2 regions of the Cupriavidus sp. SS-3 genome follow, and region 1 is predicted to be linked to the other one. Evidence: predicted binding sites of a transcription regulator. Region 1 holds the regulator's gene; the other holds the start of a gene.

What was found. The regulator NrdR, encoded in region 1, represses ribonucleotide reductase genes. The targets are predictions, from matches to a motif close to CACNANATNTNGTG.
Region 2: U9J39_RS21000 (ribonucleoside-diphosphate reductase subunit alpha) is a predicted target of NrdR. The motif match lies at 2,694-2,707, and genes of this name have one in related genera.

Annotation. Positions count from the first base shown of each region.
Region 1 covers NZ_JAYLVT010000002.1:291,769-297,883, forward strand. Annotated here, with positions in the region: gene U9J39_RS04700 (pilus assembly protein) at 1-876, shown strand, start outside; gene U9J39_RS04705 (type IV pilin protein) at 882-1,340, shown strand; gene nrdR (transcriptional regulator NrdR) at 1,356-1,820, opposite strand; gene glyA (serine hydroxymethyltransferase) at 1,976-3,223, opposite strand; ZMP/ZTP riboswitch at 3,344-3,469, opposite strand; gene ybgC (tol-pal system-associated acyl-CoA thioesterase) at 3,635-4,039, shown strand; gene tolQ (protein TolQ) at 4,036-4,719, shown strand; gene tolR (protein TolR) at 4,781-5,224, shown strand; gene tolA (cell envelope integrity protein TolA) at 5,261-6,115, shown strand, end outside.
Region 2 covers NZ_JAYLVT010000014.1:74,345-80,459, forward strand. Annotated here, with positions in the region: gene U9J39_RS20985 (sensor histidine kinase) at 1-164, shown strand, start outside; gene U9J39_RS20990 (sigma-54-dependent transcriptional regulator) at 189-1,820, shown strand; gene ampD (1,6-anhydro-N-acetylmuramyl-L-alanine amidase AmpD) at 1,817-2,437, shown strand; gene U9J39_RS21000 (ribonucleoside-diphosphate reductase subunit alpha) at 2,931-5,870, shown strand; gene U9J39_RS21005 (hypothetical protein) at 6,023-6,115, shown strand, end outside.

The DNA of each region.
Region 1 (6,115 bases):
TGGCGCTTCGACCTGACCTCGGACAATCCGGACCACTGGCGCGCCGGCAGCCGCCCGCTGATGCAGACCGGCGGCAAGCCGATCTCCACCAGGGTGGCGGTGGGCTCGGTGCCCGGCACCGGAACCGGCGCCGCGGCGATGCCGCGCGTGGTGGTGGCGTTCGGCACCGGCCGCCGGCTGGAGCAGACCCAGGGCAGCGAAGCGGTGTTCGAGCCGGGCGGGCAGGGACTGTATGGCGTGTGGGACTGGGACATGGCGGGATGGAACGCCGTGGCCGGGGCACAGGCCCGCTATGCCTCGCTGGCCAGCGCCACGCGGCCGCTGTCCGGCGCCAACCTGACGCAGCAGTCGATTACCGCCGAAGGGCGCGCGGCCGGCAGCACGGTCACGGTGCGCACGGTCAGCGCCGGCAAGGTGTGCTGGCAGGGCTCGAACGCCTGCGCCAGCGGCAACAACAAGTACGGCTGGCAACTGCCGCTGCCGTCGGCCACGCGCGAGCAGGTGATCTACAACCCGGTGATCGCCTACGGCATGGTGATCGTCAACACCACCATCCCGCCCAGTTCGGCGCTGTCGCAGGCGCTGTCGTGCAATGCCGAGGTGCCGTCGGGCTTTACCATGGGCGTGTCGATGGGCTCGGGCGGCGCGGCCGCGCAGTCGTTCTTCAGCAGCACCAACAGCAGCACCTTCCCGTTGCTGAACAACGGCATCGTCAGCGGCATCGGCCTGAGCGGCACCGGCACGCCGTCGGTGGTGACGGCGAAGAAGCGGCCCTACCTGGTGCAGCAGACCGTGGGCGGCAGCGGCGCCATCACCCAGATCAACCCCGGCGCCAATGGCGCCGGCGCCCGCCTCAACTGGATACGCCTGCGCTGACGCCCATGAACCTGTCCGCATCCCCATCGCCGCGGCGTGCCGCCGCCGGCTTCACGCTGATCGAGCTGATGATCACGGTGGCGATCGCCGCGATCCTGGCCGCGATCGCCTACCCGTCCTACACCGAACACGTGCGCAAGTCGCGCCGCACCGACGCCAAGACCGCCTTGCTGGATCTCGCGGCGCGCCAGGAGCGGCTGTTCAGCACGCAGAACGTCTATGGCGGCACGCCCGCGGCGCTGGGATATGCCGGCGCGGCGTTCCCGGTGGCGGTCCAGTCAGGCGGCCAGGCCTACTACCAGCTGAGCGTGGTGGCCGGCAATCCTGCGACCAGCTACAGCGCGACGGCAACGCCGGTCGGCGCGCAGGCGGGGGACGACTGCGGCAGCTATACCATCAACCACCTGGGGCTGCAGGGGAACACGGGGATGCGCGCCGGCGTGGCGTCGGCGCAGTGCTGGTAGCAGAAGACGCAGGCGTCAGCGCTTGCCGCTGCCGGCGGTGACTTCGGCCAGCACGTCCGAGAATTCGGACACGTCTTCAAAGCTGCGGTAGACCGAGGCGAAGCGGATATAGGCGATCTTGTCGAGCTTGCGCAGCTCGCGCATCACCAGTTCGCCGACCTGGCTGCTGGGGATTTCCTTCTCGCCCAGGGCCAGCAGTTTTTCCTCGATCCGGGTAATGGCTTCGTCGATGGCTTCGGCCGAGACCGGGCGCTTGCGCAACGCCAGGCGCATCGAATCCTTCAGCTTGGCGCGGGCGTAGTCCACGCGCGAGCCGTTTTTCTTGACGATGGCGGGGAAGAACAGCTCGATCCGCTCATAGGTGGTGAAGCGGCGATCGCAGGCTTCGCAGCGGCGGCGCCGGCGCACGGCATCGCCGTCTTCCGACATGCGGGTGTCGAGAACCTGGGTATTGGAATGACCGCAAAAGGGGCATTTCATGCCGGACCACCTTCAGTTGAACCCCATCGCCTTGTCCGTGTTGTCGTTCTGCGGCGGCGGGGCGGGTTGGCGAGGCCCGCGACCTGCGCCGGGGGTGGCACGGACCGCGGAGCTGCCGGCCGCCCGTGCGCGTGCGCGCGGGCGGCCTGGGCGCGTCAGCCGTAGACCGGGAAACGCTTGGTCAGGGCCGACACCTGCTCGCGCACCGCGGCGATGTTGGCGGCGTCGTGCGGGTTGTCCAGCACGTCGGCGATCAGGTTGCCGACGATGCGGGCTTCTTCTTCCTTGAAGCCGCGCGTGGTCATGGCCGGCGAGCCCACGCGGATGCCGGAGGTGACGAACGGCTTTTCCGGGTCATTCGGAATCGCGTTCTTGTTCACGGTCAGGTGCGCCTCGCCCAGGATGCGCTCGGCTTCCTTGCCGGTGATGTTCTTGGCGCGCAGGTCGACCAGCATCACGTGGCTTTCGGTGCGGCCCGAGACGATGCGCAGGCCGCGCGCGATCAGGGTCTCGGCCAGCACCGCGGCGTTCTTCACCACCTGCTGCTGGTATTCCTTGAACTCCGGCGTCAGCGCTTCCTTGAACGCCACCGCCTTGCCGGCGATCACGTGCATAAGCGGGCCGCCCTGGATGCCCGGGAAGATCGACGAGTTGATCGCCTTCTCGTGCTCGGCCTTCATCAGGATCACGCCGCCGCGCGGGCCGCGCAGGCTCTTGTGGGTGGTGGTGGTGACGAAGTCGGCGTGCGGTACCGGGTTCGGGTAGACGCCCGCGGCGATCAGGCCGGCGTAGTGGGCCATGTCGACCATGAAGTAGGCACCGATCGACTTGGCGACCTTGCCGATACGCTCGAAGTCGATGCGCAGCGCGAAGGCCGAGGCGCCGGCGATGATCAGCTTGGGCTTCTTCTCTTGCGCCAGCTTTTCCAGCGCGTCGTAGTCGATGTCTTCCTGGGCGTTGAGGCCGTAGCTGACCACGTTGAACCACTTGCCGCTCATGTTCAGCGCCATGCCGTGGGTCAGGTGGCCGCCTTCGGCCAGGCTCATGCCCATGATGGTGTCGCCCGGCTTGAGCACGGCGAAGTACACGCCCTGGTTGGCCTGCGAGCCCGAGTTGGGCTGGACGTTGGCGGCTTCGGCGCCGAACAGCTGCTTGACGCGGTCAATGGCCAGCTGCTCGACGATGTCGACATACTCGCAACCGCCGTAGTAGCGCTTGCCGGGATAGCCCTCGGCGTACTTGTTGGTCAGCTGCGAACCCTGCGCGGCCATCACCGCGGGCGAGGTGTAGTTCTCGGAGGCGATCAGCTCGATGTGGTCTTCCTGGCGCTGGTTTTCCTGCTGGATGGCGGCAAAGACCTCGGGGTCGATCTGGTCGATCGTAAAACGGCTGCGTTCGAACATGGCGAAACTCGTCTGAAAAAAGGGAATCCGATGCAGGCATCGGGGGTAGGGCGCGCGGGGAAGGCTAGCGGCGACCGGCACCGGCGGCTTGGCCGTCGGCGCAGGCGCACCCTGCTTCCCATTCGCTGCCCAGGCGAGCGGCAGGCATGACTCGCGTCAACGCCATGGCGTTTGGAAACTTCACGCCAGAGAACTTGCGCTTCCTCGTGGTAGTGCCCACTGACTTCGCCAGTCGCGCAAGATGGAATGGTTGCGCGCAGTGTAGCGCGAGGCGGCCGCCCGCCGCAAGCCGTGGACCCGCCAGCCGAGGGCTGGCAAGGGCTGGCGCGGCCCTGGCCAGCAACTTGCTGTTGCAAAGTCGTCCTGCGGGTTTACACGAAACGGGTATCGCTCTCCGTTACAATCGCGGCCATGCCAAACTTTGTCTGGACCCTGCGGGTGTACTGGGAAGACACCGATGCAGGCGGCGTAGTGTTCTACGCCAACTACCTCAAGTTCTTCGAGCGCGCCCGCACCGAGTGGCTGCGCTCGCTCGGCATCGAACAGCAGGCGCTCGCCGACCAGGCGGGCGTGGTCTTCATCGTCCGCAGTACGGCGGTGGACTACAATGCGCCCGCCCGGCTGGACGACCAGCTTGAGATCCGCACGCGCATCGACCGGGTCGGCCCGGCTTCGGTGCAGTTCACCCAGGAAGCCTGGCGTGGCGAGCTGATGCTCGCGACCGGCGCGATCCGCGTTGGCTGCGTCGACAAAAGCACTTTCCGCCCCGCCCCGATCCCCGACCCCGTTCTAGCCACCATCAAGTCAGCACGATGAATCCCGTGACCGTCACGCAAGACATGTCGATCGTAACGCTGGTGCTCCACGCCAGCGTGCTGGCACAGGCCGTCATGGCGCTGTTGCTCGTCATGTCGCTGTTTTCGTGGACCTATATCTTCCGCAAGCACCTGGCGGTGCGTTCGGCGCGCACCCAGACCGAAGGCTTCGAGCGCGACTTCTGGGCCGGCGGCGACCTGCAGGCGCTCTATAACAGTGCCGTCAACAACCGCCACAACACCGGTGCGCTGGAACGGATCTTCGAATCCGGCATGGGCGAGTTCCTGAAGGCGCGCGAGCGCGGCAACGAGGCCGGCGCGCTGCTCGACGCCGCCCGCCGCGCCATGCGCGCGGCCTACCAGCGCGAGATGGACGTGCTCGAATCGCATTTGCCGTTCCTGGCCTCGGTCGGTTCGGTGAGCCCGTATATCGGCCTGTTCGGCACGGTGTGGGGGATCATGAACGCGTTCCGCGGCTTGTCCAATGTGCAGCAGGCGACGCTCGCGTCGGTGGCGCCCGGCATCGCCGAAGCGCTGGTGGCGACCGCGATCGGCCTGTTCGCGGCGATCCCGGCAGTGATTGCCTACAACCGCTATGCCACCGAAATCGATCGTCTGGCGATCCGCTTCGAGAGCTTCATGGAAGAGTTCCTGAACATCCTGCAGCGGCAGACCCGCTAACCGTATTCCCTATCAACGGCCCGGGCGGTGAGCCCGGGCCGGCGTTTCCAGGAGTCCTGCAATGGCAGCCATTCAGCGCCGCGGCGGCTCGCGCCGCCGGGCCAGCGCCGAGATCAACGTCGTGCCGTATATCGACGTCATGCTCGTGCTGCTGGTCATCTTCATGGTGGCAGCGCCGATCGTCAGCCCCGCCACCGTCGACCTGCCCACCGTGGCCAATGCCACGCCGCAGCAGAAGGCGCCCCCGATCGTCGTCACCGTGCATGAAGACGGCCAGCTCACCGCGCGCGGCAAGGACACCGCCGGCAACGCCTTCGAACGCAAGCTCGACAAGCAGGGCCTGCTGGACTTCGTCCACCAGCGCCAGAACGAGAACCCGGACCAGCCGGTGGTGATCGCCGCCGACCGCGCGGTCAAGTACGAGGCGGTGCTGGACGTGATGTCGGTCCTGAAAGCCGACGGCGTCAAGCGCGTGGGCCTGATGGTCAAGTCCAAGACCTCCTGACGTATTGAAGCACCTATCCGATTGCCGTTGCGCTTGATGACGACCGCCGCCGCCTATCCCTACCAGCCGGTCAAGGAGCGGGGAACCCTGCGTTCCTTCCTGCTCGCGCTGCTCATGCACCTGCTGCTGGCCGTGGTGCTGTACTACGGCGTGAGCTGGCAGAGCAGCACCCCGGTCGGGGCCGAGGCCGAACTATGGGAGGAAATCCCCGCCGCCACCGCGCCCCCGCCGCCACGGCCGCAGCCGCAGCCAGAGCCCGAGCCGGTGGTGCAGCCGCGTCCGGCGCCGCCGCCGCCGCAGGTGAAGAGCAAGGTCGAGGACGACGCCGATATCGCGCTGGAGCAGAAGAAGCGCCGCGCCGAGGCGGCCGCGCGCGAAGAAGCCGAGCGCAAGGAAGCGGCCCGCAAGGAGGCCGAGCGCAAGGAGGCTGAGCGCAAGGAAGAGGCGCGCAAGGAAGCGCTGCGCAAGGAGGCCGACCGCAAGGAAGCCGAGCGGCGCGAGGCCGAGCGCAAGGAAGCGCAGCGCAAGGACGACGCGAAGAAGAAGGCCGCGCAGCAGGAGCAGGAACGCAAGGAACTGGCCGAGCGCGAGCGCAAGGAAGCCGCCGAGGCCAAGGCCAAGGCCCAGGCCGATGCCAAGGCCAAGGCCCAGGCCGACGCCAAGGCGAAAGCGCAGGCCGACGCCAAGGCCAAGGCGGATGCCGACGCCAAGGCCAAGCGCGAAGCCGCCGCCAACGCCCAGCGCAAGAGCGAGCTGGCGCGCCTGCAGGCGCTGGCCGGCGGCTCCGGCGCGGGTGGTGGCGGGGTCGGCAACGCGGCCGGCGCCGGTGCCGGCGGTGGCGGCAAGGCTTCGCCCGGCTATGCCGACCGCGTGCGCCGCCGCGTCAAGCCG
Region 2 (6,115 bases), on a different contig from region 1:
GCGCCAATGACGCGCAGGTGCGCTACGGCACCATCTCGCTGCCGGCGCTGATCGAGCGCACCGGCATGCTGGCCTCCAGCGCGCGCGATACACTGCCGGGCAAGGCCTTCGTGCTGACCTTGCGCATCGAGAGCGCAGAGGCTGCCGCGGCGGCCGCCGTCTGACCCGTCTCCATTCCGCCATCACCCATGCCACCCCGAATGTCCCGCGCGCCCGATCCCATCCTGGTCATCGACGACGAGGCCGACCTGCGCGAGCTGCTGGACATCTCCATCCGCCGCATGGGCCATGACGTGGTGCTGGCCGGCTCGCTGGCCGAGGCGCGCGAAAAGCTGGCGCAGGGCCCCTACAGCCTGGTGCTGACCGACATGCGCCTGGGCGACGGGCTGGGCATCGAGATCGTGCGCCAGCTGTCGGCCGCGCCGGAACGCATCCCGGTGGCGGTGATCACCGCCTACGGCAGCGCCGACAACGCCGTGGAAGCGCTCAAGGCCGGCGCCTTCGACTACATCGCCAAACCGGTGTCGCTGGAGCAGCTGCGCAGCCTGGTGCTGAATGCACTGGGCCGCCAACCGCGCGACAACGCCGATGCCGACGCCGCAGCGGCGGCCGAGCAGGCCGCCGACCGCGCCGCGGCGCTGCTGCCCGGCCATTCCGCGGCGATGCAGGAGGTGCGCCGCTCGCTGTCGCGGCTGGCGCGCAGCATGGCGCCGGTGGTGATCAGCGGCGAATCCGGCAGCGGCAAAGAGCGCGCCGCGCGCGCCATCCACGCCACCAGCGCGCGCGCCGCGCATCCGTTCGTCGCCGTCAACTGCGGCGCCATCCCCGAAAACCTGATGGAGTCCGAGTTCTTCGGCTACGTCAAAGGGGCGTTCACCGGCGCCGATGCCGAGCGCGGCGGCTTCTTCCAGGCCGCCAACGGCGGCACGCTGCTGCTCGACGAAGTGGCCGACCTGCCGTTGCCGATGCAGGTCAAGCTGCTGCGCGCGCTGCAGGAGCGCCGCGTGCGCAAGATCGGCGCCAGCCGCGAAGACGCCGTCGACGTGCGCGTGATGTGCGCCAGCCACAAGGACCTGGCCGCGATGGTGGCGGCGGGGCAGTTCCGTCAAGACCTGTATTACCGGCTGAACGTGCTGGCGCTGCGCATGCCCACGCTGCGCGAGCGCGGCGAAGACATCCCGGTGCTGGCGCGCGCCATCCTGGACCACCTGGCGGTGCGCTACGGCGATGCGCACCCCAAGCGGCTGTCGCCGGCGGCGCTGCAGCGGCTGGCGGCCTATCCGTTCCCGGGCAATGTGCGCGAGCTGGAAAACCTGCTCGAGCGCGCCTACGCGTTTGCCGAGAGCGACGACATCGAACTGGCCGACCTGGGGCCGCTGGACGCGGGCGCCGGGCGCGCCGGGCTGATGCCGGCGCCGGCGCCGGCGATGGTGCCGCAGCCGGTGGCGCCATACCCTTATGCGCCATGGGGCACGGCAGCGGGCGGCGCCGCGCCGGCCGCCGCCACGCCTGCGCTGGTTCCGGCCGAGCCGCCACCGGCGGCCGCTGCCGCCGTGCCCGACCCCGAGCCTGCCGGCGACCCCGCCGAGCGCGCCTGCCGCGGCATCGTCTTCCCGATCGACCTGCCCGCCAGGCTGGAAGCCGTAGAGCGCGAACTGATCCTGCAGGCGCTGGCGCAGACCAACTTCAACCGCACCGCGGCCGCGCCGCTGCTGGGCCTGAACCTGCGCCAGCTGCGCTACCGCATCCAGCAGCTGGGCATCCGCGAGGCCATGGACGCTGGCGACCGCGGCGCCGTGGAAGGCGAGGGCACGCCATGACCGCGCCCGCGCCTTCGTCCTATCTGCCCGATGCCGACGGCTGGGTGCCCGCCGCCCGGCGCGTGCCGTCGCCCAATTTCGACGCGCGCCCGGACGGCATGCCGGTGGACCTGGTGGTGCTGCACAACATCAGCCTGCCGCCCGGCCAGTTCGGCAGCGGCGACATCGAGGCCTTCTTCCAGAACCGGCTCGATCCCGACAAGCACCCGTTCTTTGCCACCATCCACCAGGTCCAGGTGTCGGCGCACTTCCTGGTGACGCGCACGGGCGAACTGGTGCAGTTCGTGCCGTGCACGCAGCGCGCCTGGCATGCCGGGCAGTCAGACTTCTTCGGCCGCGCGCGCTGCAACGATTTTTCGATCGGCATCGAGATCGAGGGCTGCGACGACCTGCCGTTCACCACAGCCCAGTACGACACCGTGGCCGCGCTGGTGCCCGCGCTGATGGCCGCTTACCCGGTCCGCGCGATTGCCGGCCACAGCGACATCGCGCCGGGCCGGAAGACCGATCCCGGCCCGCATTTCGACTGGGCGCGGTTTGCCAGACAGGCCGGCGTGGCGCCGGGCATGCTGCCCTACCAATGCCCGGGTGCCACAGGGCATGTGACGGATTCGTGACGTCATTCCCCGCCCTAGTGCGCCCCATCCCGGCACACATGCCCCACGTCCGTGTGGGGCTATCGCAACCTAGCAACAATCAAAAAAATTTTTGTGAAATGTGCAGTTGCGAACGGTCTGGCCGAAACCCTTGCGAGTACTAGGCTTGCGGGCATGTGGCGCTGCCGCACAGCCGCCGGCGTTCCCGAAATAGCGGTTGTCAAGACTGGTCATTCGGATTCGTTTCACTATACTTAGCCCAGTTTTCCGCGTCACACACTATATCTAGTAGTCAAACCGGGGAGCCGGCCCCAAGAGCGAGGCAGCAGCCGCGAAGTTCGCGCATCGACTGCAAACCTCCCCGCAAGGTCGGCATCACAAGAGTCCCTGGCGAAATGTTCACGTAAAGGCAGTCTGTCGCACCCGCTATGCAGCCGGGAGGGACGTTCTTTTTCGCCGCATTTCGCCAGGGACTCTTTTGTCTCTTATTGCCAGGGTAAAAACAGGAGTTCTCATGCAAACGGCCCAGAACGAAATCACCACGGGTGGCGCCGCCGCCGGCGTTGCCAACCAGGCTTCGACCACGCAGCAGACCCCCAGCGCCGCGACCACGAATTACCCGGATCACAAGATCATTCGTCGCAACGGTGCCGTGGTGGCGTTCGAGCCGTCCAAGATCGCCGTTGCCATGACCAAGGCCTTCCTCGCCGTCAACGGCGGGCAGGGCGCCGCGAGCGCGCGCGTGCGCGAGATCGTCGAGCAGCTGACCGACAACGTGGTGCGCGCGCTGGTGCGCAGCCGCCCGAGCGGTGGCGCCATCCATATCGAAGACGTGCAGGACCAGGTCGAACTGTCGCTGATGCGCTCGGGCGAGCATGAAGTCGCACGCGCCTACGTGCTGTACCGCGAAAAGCGCAAGGCAGAGCGCGCCAGTGCCAGCGCCGAGGCCGTGGCTCGCGTCCAGCAAGCCGGCATCAGCATCAACGTGACCGACGCCGGCGTGACCAAGCCGCTGGACATCGTCGCGCTGCACGCCCTGATCGACAACGCCTGCTCCGGCCTGGGCGATGCCGTCAGCGCCGAGCCGATCCTGAAGGAAACCCTGAAGAACCTGTACGAAGGCGTGCCGATGACGCAGGTGTACGACTCCGCCATCCTGGCCGCGCGTACCCTGATCGAAAAGGACCCGGACTACAGCCAGGTCACCGCCCGCATCCTGCTGCACACCATCCGCAAGGAAATCCTGGGCACCGAAGTGACCCAGTCGGAGATGTCGGCCCGCTACGCCGAGTACTTCCCCAAGTTCATCGCCCGCGGCATCGAAGCCGAGCTGCTGGACGAAAAGCTGGCCACCTATGACCTGGCCCGCCTGGGCGCCGCGCTGGACGCCGGCCGCGACTTCCAGTTCAACTACCTGGGCCTGCAGACCCTGTACGACCGCTACTTCCTGCATATCGATGAAACCCGCATCGAAATGCCGCAGGCCTTCTTCATGCGCGTGGCCATGGGCCTGGCGCTGAACGAGAAGGACCGCGAAGCGCGCGCCATCGAGTTCTACCAGCTGCTGTCGTCGTTCGACTTCATGTCATCCACGCCGACCCTGTTCAACTCCGGCACCCGCCGCTCGCAGCTGTCGTCGTGCTACCTGACCACCGTGTCGGACGACCTGGAAGGCATCTATGAAGCGCTGAAGGAAAACGCGCTGCTGTCCAAGTTTGCCGGCGGCCTGGGCAATGACTGGACCAACGTGCGCGCGCTGGGCTCGCACATCAAGGGCACCAACGGCAAGTCGCAAGGCGTGGTCCCGTTCCTGAAGGTGGTGAACGACACCGCCGTGGCCGTGAACCAGGGCGGCAAGCGCAAGGGCGCCGTCTGCGCTTACCTGGAAACGTGGCACCTGGACATCGAAGAATTCCTGGAGCTGCGCAAGAACACCGGCGACGACCGCCGCCGCACCCACGACATGAACACGGCCAACTGGATTCCGGACCTGTTCATGAAGCGCGTGATGGAAGGCGGCGAGTGGACCCTGTTCTCGCCCGCCACCTGCCCGGACCTGCACGACAAGGTCGGCAAGGAATTCGAAAAGGCCTACCTGGGCTATGAAGCCAAGGCCGCCAGCGGCGAACTGAAGCTGTTCAAGAAGCTGCCGGCGCTGCAACTGTGGCGCAAGATGCTGGGCATGCTGTTCGAAACCGGCCACCCGTGGATCACCTTCAAGGATCCGTGCAACATCCGCAGCCCGCAGCAGCACGTGGGCGTGGTGCACAGCTCCAACCTGTGCACGGAAATCACGCTCAACACCAATGAGAGCGAGATCGCCGTGTGCAACCTGGGCTCGGTCAACCTGGTCGCCCACATGGCGAAGCAGGCCGACGGCACCTACGCGCTGGATCACGCCAAGCTGCAGAAGACCGTGCGCACCGCCATGCGCATGCTCGACAACGTGATCGACATCAACTACTACGCCGTGGACAAGGCGCGCAATTCCAACCTGCGCCACCGTCCGGTCGGCATGGGCATCATGGGCTTCCAGGACTGCCTGCACGTGCTGCGCACGCCGTACTCCAGCGACGCCGCCGTCAAGTTTGCCGATACCTCGATGGAAGCGGTGTGCTACTACGCCTACCAGGCTTCGACCGAGCTGGCCGAAGAGCGCGGCCGCTACAGCACCTATGAAGGCTCGCTGTGGGACCGTGGCATCCTGCCGCAAGACTCGCTCAAGCTGCTGGCCGAAGAGCGCGGCGGCTACCTGGAAGTGGACCTGTCCAGCACGATGGACTGGGATGCACTGCGCGCCCGCATCAAGCAGCACGGCATGCGCAACTCGAACTGCATCGCGATCGCCCCGACCGCGACCATTTCGAACATCATCGGCGTGTCCGCTTGCATCGAGCCGACCTTCCAGAACCTGTACGTCAAGTCCAACCTGTCGGGCGAGTTCACCGTGGTCAACGACTACCTGGTGCGCGACCTGAAGGAACGCGGCCTGTGGGACGAAGTGATGGTTGCCGACCTGAAGTACTTCGATGGCTCGCTGTCGCGCATCGACCGCATTCCGCAAGACCTGCGCGACATCTACGCCACCGCGTTCGAAGTGGAGCCGACCTGGCTGGTGGAAGCTGCAAGCCGTCGCCAGAAGTGGATCGACCAGGCCCAGTCGCTGAACATCTACATGGCCGGCGCCTCGGGCAAGAAGCTGGACGACACCTACAAGCTGGCCTGGCTGCGCGGCCTGAAGACCACCTACTACCTGCGCACCATGGCTGCGACGCACGTGGAGAAGTCCACCGTGTCGCGCGGCTCGCTGAACGCAGTGTCGTCGGGCAGCGACAGCGGCTCCGCCCTGGATGCGGCGGCCGCATCGGCCCCGGCCATGCCGGAAGCCGAAGGCGCGGTCTGCACGATGCGCCCGGGTGATCCTGGCTTTGAAGAGTGCGAAGCCTGCCAGTAAAAGAAAAAGCCCGCGGTGGTGGAACACCGCGGGCTTTGCAACAAGGCTGAAGGTTAAGGCACTAGACCTTTGGCCCTCCGGCATCGTTGGGCAAACGGATCTTAGCACCGGAGCACGCCAAGTTAGTGCGAAGCTTTTTGAAGGAGATTGGGATGTCCAAGAAGACCCCGCCCCCTCAGAAGATTGGCCGCGACGCAGGAAATGGGCAGTTCATTCCGGTGCGTGAGGCGCAGCGCCGTCCCAAC